One region of the Ureibacillus sp. MALMAid1270 genome, then DNA from elsewhere that is predicted to be linked to it. Evidence: riboswitches for the same ligand, from Rfam matches in the RefSeq annotation. Region 1 holds a riboswitch; each other region holds the start of a gene.

Evidence for each region. A riboswitch is a leader RNA that binds a small molecule or an ion and turns the genes downstream of it on or off. The one in region 1 is predicted to bind lysine.
Region 2: linked by a shared signal. The riboswitch ahead of ACOQFO_RS08215 (aspartate kinase) and the one ahead of ACOQFO_RS10370 (transporter substrate-binding domain-containing protein) in region 1 are both predicted to bind lysine.
Region 3: linked by a shared signal. The riboswitch ahead of dapA (4-hydroxy-tetrahydrodipicolinate synthase) and the one ahead of ACOQFO_RS10370 (transporter substrate-binding domain-containing protein) in region 1 are both predicted to bind lysine.

What each region holds. Positions count from the first base shown of each region.
Region 1 is NZ_JBMIRP010000078.1:90,707-95,123, reverse strand. It holds gene odhB (2-oxoglutarate dehydrogenase complex dihydrolipoyllysine-residue succinyltransferase) at 1-529, shown strand, start outside; lysine riboswitch at 739-924, shown strand; gene ACOQFO_RS10370 (transporter substrate-binding domain-containing protein) at 1,029-1,865, shown strand; gene ACOQFO_RS10365 (amino acid ABC transporter permease) at 1,960-2,685, shown strand; gene ACOQFO_RS10360 (amino acid ABC transporter ATP-binding protein) at 2,699-3,433, shown strand; gene ACOQFO_RS10355 (hypothetical protein) at 3,541-4,170, shown strand.
Region 2 is NZ_JBMIRP010000061.1:12,430-16,846, forward strand. It holds gene ACOQFO_RS08210 (YslB family protein) at 1-203, shown strand, start outside; gene ACOQFO_RS08215 (aspartate kinase) at 255-1,478, opposite strand; lysine riboswitch at 1,577-1,764, opposite strand; gene uvrC (excinuclease ABC subunit UvrC) at 1,800-3,593, opposite strand; gene trxA (thioredoxin) at 3,765-4,085, opposite strand; gene ACOQFO_RS08230 (electron transfer flavoprotein subunit alpha/FixB family protein) at 4,264-4,417, opposite strand, start outside.
Region 3 is NZ_JBMIRP010000026.1:22,315-26,731, reverse strand. It holds gene ACOQFO_RS02470 (tartrate dehydrogenase) at 1-1,033, opposite strand, end outside; gene dapA (4-hydroxy-tetrahydrodipicolinate synthase) at 1,148-2,038, opposite strand; lysine riboswitch at 2,157-2,336, opposite strand; gene ACOQFO_RS02460 (hypothetical protein) at 2,585-2,728, shown strand; gene ACOQFO_RS02455 (hypothetical protein) at 2,858-3,085, shown strand; gene ACOQFO_RS02450 (hypothetical protein) at 3,156-3,614, opposite strand; gene ACOQFO_RS02445 (PLP-dependent aminotransferase family protein) at 3,934-4,417, shown strand, end outside.

The sequences.
Region 1 (4,417 bases):
TAAATTAGGATTCATGTCATTCTTCACAAAAGCTGTAGTAGCAGCACTTAAAAAATACCCATATGTTAATGCTCAAATCGTTGGTGATGAAATTCACTTAAACAACTTCTTTGATATCGGTATCGCTGTTTCTACAGAAGAAGGATTAGTTGTTCCAGTTGTACGTGATGCTAATGCTAAAAACTTTGCTGAAATCGAAAAAGATATTGCAAACTTAGCTAAAAAAGCTCGCGATAAAAAATTAGGTTTAAATGACATGGCTGGTGGATCATTCACTATTACAAATGGTGGAGTATTCGGTTCATTAATGTCTACACCAATTATGAACGGTACTCAAGCCGGCATTCTAGGTATGCACTCTATTGTAAACCGTCCAGTTGCTGTTAACGGTGAAGTTCAAATCCGTCCAATGATGTACGTTGCATTATCTTATGACCACAGAATTATCGATGGTAAAGATTCAGTTGGATTCTTAAAAACAGTTAAAGAATTAATCGAAAATCCAGAAGATTTATTATTAAATTCATAATTTTGTTTTAGCTCTAGCAGATTTAATGATCTCGCTAGAGCTTTTCACTTTAGAACTTACTGAAAATTGTGTAATTATATCTATTGAGAATATTCAAACAATATACTATTCTGATATTTTAGATATTTATTTGATAACTTACCTATTGACATAATGTGTGCTCTGACGTAACATTTGATTATAACTAAATATTAACCTCACTTGTTTTCATGTGAGGTAGAGGCGCGATATTTATTAGTTTTTCATTGAGTTCGAGCAAACGATGACATGAAAAAGAAGGAGATATCGCCGAAGTGTAAAGTAAGCTCAATGCTTTATGCTGGGTCTGTAGTGAATAACTGCAGGACTGTCTCAAGTATAGTTTCCCAACGTACTTGAGTTGTGCTATCTCTAAACGGGAATAATTGAGGATTTGGGTATATTACATACACGCGACCTAGAATCTTCTAGGTCGTTTTTTCATATATACCTATAACCATTTAAAAAGGAGAGAAAGAATATGAAAAAAAATCTACTGTTAATGTTAACCACACTTTTTGCAATTCTAGTTTTAGCAGCTTGTGGTTCTGCTGATCAAGGTTCGACTGATGAAACATCTGAAGAGAAAGAAGTTTTTAAAGTTGGTTTAGAAGCTGCATATCCTCCGTTTAACTGGACTCAAAAAGATGATTCAAATGGGGCTGTAAAAATTGAAGGTTCTGACGAATATGCTGGTGGATACGACGTTGAAATTGCAAAACGTGTAGCTGAAGCATTAGGAAAAGAATTAGTTATTGTTAAAACAGATTGGGAAGGTTTAATCCCTGCATTACAAACAAATGTAATCGACGCTGTTATTGCTGGTATGAGTCCAACTGATGAACGTAAGCAAGCAATCGATTTTTCTGATAACTACTACTTAAGTGAATTTGTAATCGTAACAAAAGCAGATGGTAAATATGCAAACGCAAAAACATTAGCTGATTTTGCTGGTGCTAAAGTTACTTCTCAAATGGGTACAACAAATTATAATGTAATTGACCAAATTCCAAATGTACAAAAAGAAGTTGCAATGAACAACTTTACAGAAATGCGCGTTGCATTAGACACTGGTGTAATTGACGCTTATGTTGCTGAAAGACCAGAAGCGATTTCATCAACTGCTGCAAATTCTAAATTTGTATTTATTGAATTAGAAGATGGTTTTGAAATTAGCGAAGCAGATGCTGCTGTTGCAATTGGTCTTCGTAAAGGTGAAACAAATATCGAAAAAATTAATGCTGCATTAGCTGAAATTTCTGAAGAAGAAAGACAACAACTAATGGATGCTGCTATTCAAAACCAACCAGCAGAATAATTTATACTTAAATTATTTGTAGTCTATAGACACTGACTATTTTTTATAGTCAGTGTCCACTTTAATACAACAGTATGTTGTAAGGAGGATATTTATGAGTTTTGAGTCTATACTCTCAATTTTAGAGCATAATTGGCCAGGTTATTTAAAAGGTGCATATATTACATTGTTAATTGCAATCTTTAGTACAATTATTGGTGCTCTCATCGGACTATTTATTGGAGTCATGCATACGATACCATTACGTAAAAAATCCTTTAAATCATTTTTACTAAAAATCGTTAACTTTGTTTTATCGGTTTATGTAGAAATATTCCGTGGTACACCAATGATTGTACAAGCGATGGTTGTATTCTATGGAATTGCTGCATACGGATTTGTTATGGATCGCTTTGTAGCTGCTATTTTAGTAGTTTCATTAAATACTGGTGCATATATGGCTGAATATGTGCGTGGTGGTATTGTTTCGATTGACAAAGGTCAATATGAAGCTGCTGAGACAATTGGTATGAGTCATTTCCAAACAATGGTTCATGTTATATTGCCACAGGTAATAAGAAATATTTTACCTGCTACAGGGAACCAATTAATTATGAACATTAAAGACTCTGCTGTATTAAGTGTAATTAGTGTAACGGAATTATTCTTTGTTACTCAAACAATTGCAAGTATTAACTACAAAACAGCAGAAACTTATTTAATTGCCTGTGTGATTTATTTAATTATGACAATTGCTGCTTCACAATTATTACGTTTATTTGAAAAGAAATTAGATGGTCCAAAAGACTACAATTTCCAACCAGATAAAAGGGTCGCGTAAGGGGGAATTATGAATGGAAAAAGTCATAGATATTAAACACTTAAACAAATCATTTGGAAACCATGAAGTATTACGCGATGTAAATTTTTCAGTTGCTAAAGGAGAAGTAGTTTGCTTAATCGGATCATCTGGTTCTGGTAAATCCACTCTATTACGCTGTATAAATTTACTAGAAACTCCTTCTGGTGGGGAAATTATTTATAAAGGTGAAAACATATTAGACAAAAATCATGATATTAGAAAATACCGTACTCATTTAGGTATGGTGTTCCAAAATTTCAATTTGTTTAATAATCATAATGTGTTAAAAAACTGTGTTGTAGGACAACAAAAGGTATTAAAACGTTCTAAAGCAGACGCAGAACGTAATGCATTAAAATATTTAAAATTAGTAGGTATGGACAAATATACGAATGCAAAGCCAAGTCAATTATCAGGTGGTCAAAAACAACGTGTTGCTATTGCACGTGCACTAGCGATGGACCCTGATGTAATGTTATTCGATGAACCTACATCTGCGTTAGATCCTGAAATGGTTGGCGAGGTACTAAAAGTAATGCGTCAACTAGCTGAAGAAGGGAATACGATGTTAATCGTAACCCACGAAATGGAATTCGCAAAAGAAGTTTCAGATCGAATTGTATTTATGGACAAAGGTGTAATCGTAGAAGAAGGACCACCAAGCCAAGTACTTGTAAATCCACAGCACGATCGTACAAAAGAATTCTTAAAGCGTACATTAAAATAATTGCTTGATTAAGACAAATTCCTAAGAAAATAGGGAATTTGTCTTTTTTTATATTTCTTACACTTTTTAACAACTTCTTCGTCTATAGTATTAGAAAAGGGGGATCTTTGTGGAGGATTTATATATTAAATATAATCGAACGATTCGATAAGTATTTGAAATTATTGGAACCAATAAAAATTGAAAATACGATACCCTATATGAATGATCCGATAATAGCAGAATTATTATTTATGTATGATAATGGTAAAGTAGGGCATTATAAAATGTTCGATGAAGAAACCTTTTATAATATCAATACAAAACAATGGTTTACCATAAATAGTAGAATAGCTGATGACGAGACAAGATTTATTTTTATGAGTTCCTTTGCCTATTCTCCATCAACAATTCAATCATTCCTTTTATTAGCTTTAATAATTGGTATGGTAATATCTAATCCAATAATCAGGAGAATGTATCTAATAAGAAAAATAGTGTATTTTGAAAAAAGTAATGTAGCAAAATACATCTATTATAGTTTAATCATTTCTTTGATTATGTTTACATTATTAATAGGCATTTACAAATGGGTAATTCACATTTTTTGGATTTTATTATTATTTATTCTTATCGGTTTATTTATTATTTATCTTGAAAAGAAATATGGGGATCGTAATGCAAATTTCAATAGTTTATTATTTTCAACAATCTTTTTGATCTGTATATTAATTAATATAATATTAATGATAAAATAAAGGGAATACTATAAATCCTTAACTTCTTGAATTCCATTCAGCGATTACAATAAATACTATGGCAAATACAATTGCAATAATTAATAACCAGGTTGAAATTCCTCCGAAAGACATAAGTTATCACCTCTTTTGGATAATAGTACCATGAAAATTTGCATGTTTCAAAGTTGAAAATATAGATATAAATTCACAAATAATTGAATATCGTATAAAATATAATAGAGAATACATTATACACGTAAATAGT
Region 2 (4,417 bases), on a different contig from region 1:
AAGATGGTTATATCTTCAATCTTACGAATGAACCAGACTTATTAAATATTGAGAAACGAAAATTCCGCCTTGAAGCTGGTTTTATTGCGGAGCAAATACAAATATTTAAAGGCTTTTTAACAGAATGTTATGATGAGAAAAAAGAAAAAAGCAATGTCATTCAATTCACTGTAAAATGGGATGTAAAAGAAAAAATCGAATAAAAAGTGGCAGATCCTTAGTTAATGAGGATCTGCCTTTTTTAATGGAGTAAATTATACGATTTCTTCTACTAGATTAAATTCATCGTGTAATGCATTTGCAGCACGAACCATATCATCTTGTGGGACAACTACAGAAACTTTGATTTCAGAAGTACTTACCATTTTTACCGGAATGTTTTCACTTCTTAATCGATCGAACATGCGTGCAGCCACACCAGGATTGGAAACCATCCCCGAGCCAACAATGGACACCTTTGCTAAACCAACTTCAAAATCAGCAAAACTAAATCCAAGTGATCGTTTACTTGACTCAAGTACTTTTACCGCTTCAGCAAATACTTCTTTCTCAATTGAGAAAGAAACAGTTGGGTTCACACCATCAATGACTGCCTGTACAATAATGTCAACGTTGATTTGGTTATCTGCTAAAGTTGTAAACAAATTCGCAAGTGATGCTTGTTCATAAGATTCATATCCTACTGTTAATCGAATAATATCCGTTTCATATGCAACACCACGAACAATTAAATTTCTCTCCATGTCTACCTCTCCCTTAATTACTGTACCTGGTATATTTTCTGTACTTGAGCAAACCACAAGTGACATATTATATTTTTTTGCTAATTCTACAGCACGTGGATGTATGATCTTTGAACCTAGTAATGATAATTCCAACAATTCATCATAAGATAATTGTTTAATTTGTTTGGCTGTTTTCACAATTTTTGGATCAGCAGTAAATACTCCAGTTGCATTTGTGTAAATATCAACTCGTTCGGCATCAATCGCAACTGCAACTGCAACGGCAGTAGTTTCCGGGCCACCTTCCCCAAGAAGAGTAATATTATTTACAGCATCTTTTCCTTGAGCACCTGCAATAATCGGAATGATGTCTTTACTTAAATAATTTTTTAAACATTCGTTTTCAATTCGGTCTATTAAAACATTTCGTTTCGTTGAGAACGTTTCAATTCCTGCTTGACAACCTGTTAGAGAAACTGCTTTATATCCACGTGCATTCATAGCGATCGCAAGTAAACTACTAGCAATTTGAGTATTAGTAGATCGAATGGAGTCTAACTCACGTTTAGTGGGTTGTTCTGATAAAGTGTAGGCATATTGTTTTACTTTCTCGTCTATTAAATTAATAAATGGCGCAACTATAACAACATCATATCCACTTTCTTTTTCTTGAATAATTTTATTTGTGATTTGTTCAATTCGATCAGATGATGCAAAGGTTTGTTCATCTAATTTAATCACAAGTTTAGTCATGTCCAATCCTCCTTCAAATCTAAATCTCGATAAAAAAGACAGCTTTCTCGGAAAACCCTTAAAAGCTGCCTCAAATTATACTAATTGAAAAAAGTAACTTATGAGATAGCTCTCCAAAATCTAGACAAACATTAGATTTTGACAGCGATACATCTCTTAAATGCACCACCAGCAAAAAATTGGAACAATCAATTAACTGCTTCGGCAGGTACCCCTTTCACTAACATTCATCAGAATTGTTCTCCTCATGCTAGATACTATTGGTAACTGCACCTCTATCTTTGCTGCGATATTCATAGTTTGTTTTACAATATCATACAATTAATCGGTTGACAATGTGTTGTCTTTATTAAAATGGTTGTAGATTGATTCAGCTAGCTTTGTAGGTATTTTTGCATTTTTTAATTCCTCAATTGAAGCTTCACGAATTTTCTTAACAGAACCAAATGACTTTAAAAGTTGCTGTTTTCGTTTTGGACCAATTCCTTCGATTTCATCAAGAACTGATTGAATCGCATTCGTTTGATGTTGTTGTCGTAGAAATGTTATCGCAAAACGGTGAACTTCATCTTGAATTCTTTGCAATAAATAGAACCCGTCACTTGTACGTTTCATATCGACTGGAACTGGCGGTTCTCCATACAGTAGTTGAGATGTATTATGTTTTTCATCTTTTGCAAGTCCTGCAATCGGTATAAATAAACCTAATTCATCTTCAATAACTTCACGGGCAACTTCCATTTGCCCTTTCCCACCATCAATAATGATTAAATCTGGTAATGGTAAGTTTTCTTTTAAAACTCGAGTATAGCGTCGTCGAATTACTTCTTGCATTGCGCCATAGTCATCATGGGCAGCTGTTTCTCGAAGTTTATACTTACGATATTCTTTTTTTGCTGGCTTTCCATCAATAAAGACAACCATAGCTGAAACAGCATCTGTTCCATGCATATGACTATTATCAAAAGCCTCTATTCTTAACGGTGCTGCAATATTCATCGCATTACCTAATTCCTCACATGCGCCAATTGTTCTTTCTTCCTGTCTTTCAATCAATTGGAATTTCTCACTTAAAGCAATTTTTGCATTTTTCATTGCTAAATCTACAAGTTCTTTTTTCGATCCACGTTTTGGAGTAATTACTTTTATTTCTAGTAATTTTTCTAAGATGGATTGCTCAATTGTTGAAGGAATAAAAACTTCCTTTGGTTTTATATGTTCTGGTATATCATAAAATCGACCAATAAATGTAAGGAATTCTTCTTCAGGGTCACGATAGATAGGAAATGTTGAAACATCTCGTTCAATTAGCTTTCCTTGGCGAACAAAAAAGACTTGTACACACATCCAACCTTTCTCTACCGCATAACCGAACACGTCCCGATTAGATAGATCCCCTGTTACCATTTTCTGCTTTTGCATAACGGTTTCAATATGTTGAATTTGATCACGGTATTCTTTTGCACGTTCAAATTCCAATTTTTCAGCTGCTTCAATCATTTTCTTTTCAAGATTTTCTTTTACTTCTTCATACCCACCATGAAGAAATTTGGAGATTTCCTCTGTCATTTCGTCAAACACTTTTGTGTCGATTTCTTTCACGCAAGGAGCCAAACATTGACCAAGGTGATAATAAAGACAGACACGATCCGGCAAATTATTACACTTCCGATAAGGATATATTCGATCTAAAAGTTTTCTTGTTTCATTTGCAGCACCTGCATTTGGATATGGTCCAAAGTACTTTGCCTTATCTTTTTTTACTTTACGAGTGATGAGGACACGGGGATATTTTTCGTTTGTAATTTTTATGTAAGGATAGGTTTTATCGTCCTTTAACATCACATTATATTTCGGATCATGAAGTTTGATTAAATTCAATTCTAAAATTAATGCCTCTAAATCACTTGATGTGACGATATATTCAAAGTCTTCAATTTCGCTCACTAGACGTTGAGTTTTACCATCGTGGGAACCTGTGAAATAGGAACGGACACGATTTTTTAATATTTTTGCCTTTCCAACATATATGATGGTACCTTGTCGATCTTTCATTATGTAACAGCCAGGTTCATCAGGCAAAATGGCTAATTTATTTTGAATGTTTTCATTCATTCGTTATCACCTAAAAGAGTTTGTTTTACAATATTATAAGTTGTTTATCATATGAAATGCGAGGAAATATCATTTATTTTCTCTTTTGGACCAAATGGTTTTAAGAAAGTTCGTAAAAAACATAGAAAATAAAAAAACCGAGTACAAAGCACTCGGTTTAATTTGAACAAATTATTTATTGTTGTTGATGAATTCCAGTAAAGCTTCTTTTGGTTGGAAACCAACAGTTTTCGCAACTTGTTGACCATCTTTAAATAAAAGTAAAGTTGGAATAGACATTACTTGATATTCTGCAGCAGTTGCTTGGTTGTTATCAACATCTAATTTAGCGATTTTAACTTGATCACCAATTTCAGCATCGATTTCTTCTAATACAGGTGCGATCATTTTACATGGCCCACACCAAGTAGCCCAAAAGTCTACTAACACAACGCCGTTAGCGATTTCTTCGTTAAAGTTTTGATCTGTTACATGAACTATTGCCATTTTCATAACCTCCTTAAATCTAACATCTTAATGTAGTATAGCACGCGTAAAAAAAGAGGGGTAGTAAAGTGAACTGAAATAACATTAAAAAATTTACATTTAATTAACTTAAAATTAATTTCTTTTAACAACAAAATAGTAAAAGCCATACTACCTTGAGATAGTATGGCTTAAGTTAGATTTATTAAGATCCTACTTTTAATGCTTTAATCTCTTCGATCATTAGCGGAATGACTTCAAATAAGTCTCCTACAATTCCGTAATCTGCTACTTTAAAGATGTTTGCTTCTGGATCTTTGTTAATAGCAACAATGACTTTTGAATTTGACATCCCTGCT
Region 3 (4,417 bases), on a different contig from region 1:
CAGCTTCAGTTACTTCCGCAAGCGTAGATCTTCCACCTAAATCTCCAGTTTTAATGCCAGAAGCGAGTGTTTTTTCAATTGCGTCCAATACGCGTGTGCCAGCTTCATGATATCCTAAGAAATCTAACATCATTTTTCCAGTCCAAATTTGGCCAATAGGATTGGCAATTCCTTTTCCTGCTATGTCAGGTGCTGAGCCATGAACCGGTTCAAACATTGAAGGATATTCGCGTTCGATATTTAAATTTGCGGCAGGTGCTATGCCGATACTACCCATAATAGCTCCACCAAGGTCTGTTAAAATATCACCAAATAAATTCGAAGCAACAATTACATCTAATGTTTGTGGTTTCATGACCATAAAGGCTGCTAAAGCATCAATATGATTAGAGACTGTATTAATTTCAGGGTATTCTAGTTTTACTTCTTCAAAAACTTCATCCCAAAATGGCATTGAATATGTTAGACCATTTGATTTCGTTGCACTTGTTACATGTCCTCTAGAGTGTTTGGCTAATTCAAAAGCATAACGCATAACTCTTTCTGTACCTTTTCTTGTGAATACTGCGTTTTGAATCGCGATTTCATCAGAGCCACTGTGAATGCGGCCACCACTATCTGAATACTCTCCCTCTGAATTTTCACGAACAACAGTGATGTCGAAGTTTTGAGGGTTTTTCAAAGGTGATTCTAAGCCAGCTAGAAGTTTAGCGGGACGTACATTTATCGATTGTTTCATTCCTCTGCGGATTTTAATTAGTAACCCCCAAAGTGAAATATGGTCTGGTACAAGGTCGGGCATTCCGACTGCGCCAAGAAAGATTTGATCATATTGTTTTAATGTATCAATACCGTCTTCTGGCATCATGACCCCGTGTTCTAAATAGTAATCACAACCCCAAGGAAAATAAGTCCATTCAAATTTAAAACGACCATCAAGTTCAGCGATTTTGTCTAATACTTCAATGGCAGCAGGAACAACTTCTTTTCCTATGCCATCTCCAGGAATAACTGCGATTTTATATGTATTCATAAGTGACACCCCTATTGTCAAAATTATCTTTCAACTAATTATCTACTAATTCTTATAAACATGGAACAAAAAAATAAGAGTGGGGCTAACTGACCCACACTCTTACTGAATCTATTAAGACAAAACTTCATTTTGTAAGTGGTTATCTAAAACTCTTTGTAATGAAACTAGCTGTTCATTATTTAATGGTGTCATTGGAAGTCGAACACCACCAACAGGAATACCATTTAAATTTAGAGCCGCTTTTACAGAAGTTGGGTTAGGTGTAGCGAATAAAATTTTCATCACTGGAAGAAGTCGACGATGATCACGAGCCGCTTCTTGGAAGTTACCAAGTTGGAATTTTTTAACCATTGCTTGCATTTCATTTCCAATGATATGAGATGCCACTGAAATAACGCCAGTTCCCCCAATTGATAACACAGGGATTGTTAGCCCATCATCTCCACTGTATAGTGAAAATCCATCTCGAGTTCTTTCAATCATTTCAGACATAGCACTTAAATCGCCACTTGCTTCTTTAATAGCAACAATATTTTTAATTTTAGAAAGCTCAACTACTGTATCAACAGATAAATTTACAACGCTTCTACCAGGAATATTGTAAAGGATAATTGGTAAAGTCGTTTCAGCAGCAATTGCTTTAAAGTGTTCGTACATTCCTTCTTGAGAAGGTTTGTTATAGTATGGTGTAACAAGCATAATGCCATCAACACCAGCATTTTCAGCTTGTTTTGTTAGTTCAATTGAAGCTCTTGTATTATATGAGCCTGTACCTGCAATGACAGGAATTCTTCCATCTACTACTTTTACTGCAAATCTAAATAATTGAATTTTTTCTTCATCAGATAACGTTGGTGATTCACCAGTAGTACCCGATACAACTAATCCGTCAGTACCGTTTGCAATTAAATAGTTAATTAAGTTTTCAGTTGCTTGCCAATCAATTTCACCTTGTTGGTCAAAAGGAGTTACCATTGCCGTTAAAATATTTCCGAAATTCATTCTTCTCCACATCCTTAACTTTTTATTAAAAAAAAATAGAGGGAGAAGGGCGTTAAAATAAACGCAAAAAAGCAACAACGAAGGGTCGTTGTTGCTTAGAAATAGACTTCATTTCTTCGCGTAAGATAGCCCTCCACATAGTTTCCTATATGACAATCCTGCACTTATTCAATGCAGAACCAGCTTCAAGACCAATGAGAGTTCTTGAAACTTCGGCAAATTCCCCTTTCCACAGTTATCATCGGATCTCATCATCCTCAAAAAGTGTACTAATGGTTTTTGCGCCTCTATCCTTACTTCAAATTTTTTGAAATAAGTATGTATTAAATTTAATTATTAAAATAATACATCGATTCTCCATGAAAAGCAATAGCCTAAACAAAATTTTTAGAAAATTATCAACGATAATATAGAACAGTTAAATTTGCAAAATTAATTTATTTTATTAATTAAAAGTAAATTTTATGCATATAGGATAACTATAGAAATGAATATTGGGTTTGATTTGTACTAGTAGAACTACATCTATCGAATGCGAGGGATTAAATGAAACATAAAATAACTTTAAAAATCCTTTGTTACGCATTATTAGGAGTGATCGTCGCAGGCTGCTATCTTTATTTTCAAATTAACCCTGCGGTATTAATACGTACTGAAATTACTCCTATCGATGAAGAAACATATAAATAATTAATATTATATGATAAAGAAAAATACTCGGATAAAAGTAAGTTTCAAGAAATATCTTTTTCATTAAAAGTAAATTATCCAAGAGAGATTCAAAACCTAGAAGTAGAGATTCCCGAATATATTACTGAATTGCTCGGAAGCGATTTATATTTAGGGGCAAAATATAAGGAATATAATGATGAAAAAAGTGCTCAATTTGTTCATGAAGCTGAAATTATTTTATATACAGGGGAAGTAAGTAAAGAAGAAATCAAAAGTATGTTAGATAGCGGAAAAGTACAATTAGGCTGGGATTATAAAGGAGAACGAGTTTTCCAAATATATAATATTGGTGATACCGTTGTTTTTATTAAATAAAAATGGCCCGAAATCTCTGTGGATTTTGGGCTTTTATCATTTTGAAGGTATTTATGTATTTAATCATTTGTTAGTTCTTTTTTACCTTAACAAAATATCGAACAGTAGAAGCAAATAAGAAAAGAAGAATACCTGTAATGATTATATATTGAAAGTTTAACAACAGTAATTGCCAACCATTTTTGAAGGCAAATAACAGGTCGATGACAATTACATGAACAATTAATATTAGGAGTAGTTTATTAAATTTAGAATCATGTCTAGTAACAATTGATTTAACCATTTGCCATAACAATACTAGTAAAATGGAAATTCCCGTGAAGAGTAAAAGGGTAGGTAATAGTAAATTCCATAAAAAACTAATTTGATCACTTCCGTCGAAAACAAGGTCTACTAATGAAGTGCCTGACTCAATTTCTTTCATTACTGACCCTGATAACCATCTAGATAATAAAAACACTAAAAATGTTAATGCTAGTCCAATTGAATAAAGGACTAAATCATAACTATCATGTGATTTTTTTGCCACAAAGATACTCCTCTCTAATAACAATAAATAATAGTAATTAAATGTATGATTATAAGAGTAGAATTAAAACGTACAAGCTGTGGGTCATATAAAAAAGTTTTAAAAGCTTCTTAAAAATAGTTACCTCTATATTTCCATAGCGATAGCAAGTTTCTGGTAAATTGCGAACTATTTCAAGACAATTGGAAATTATTTATACAATTTTAAAAAATAAGGTATACAATATTAAATAATCGTTCATTACGATATCGAAAACTACTTAGTTAGATTCTAAATAATAAATAGATGATATGGATTGTATTAGAGGAGGAAATCAGTTATGTATCAATTCGCAGACCGAATGGGACAAGTTTCAGCTAGCGCTATTCGCGAAATTTTTAAAGCATTAGCAGATCCTGAAATTATTTCTTTTGGAGGCGGAAGTCCAGCAAATGAATCATTTCCAATTGAAGTGATTAAAGAAATTACAGATCAAGCATTAACAGAAAAGGGTCCGAAAATTTTACAATATGGTATTACAGAAGGATGGCCAGCTTTAAGACAAGCATATGTTGATCATATTGCTAAACCAAAAGGAATTAATGCGACAGTTGATAATGTCATTGTGACTACAGGTGCTTCTCAAGGAATTCAATTATTAGCTGATGTATTTCTAAATCCTGGTGATGTTGTATTAGTTGAATCTCCAACATTTTTAGGTGTCTTCTCAGTGTTTAATAAATACTTTGTAAAATGTATTCCTGTTTCTATGGATGAAAAGGGCATAATTGTTGAAGATTTAGAGGCGAAAATTAAAGAGCATA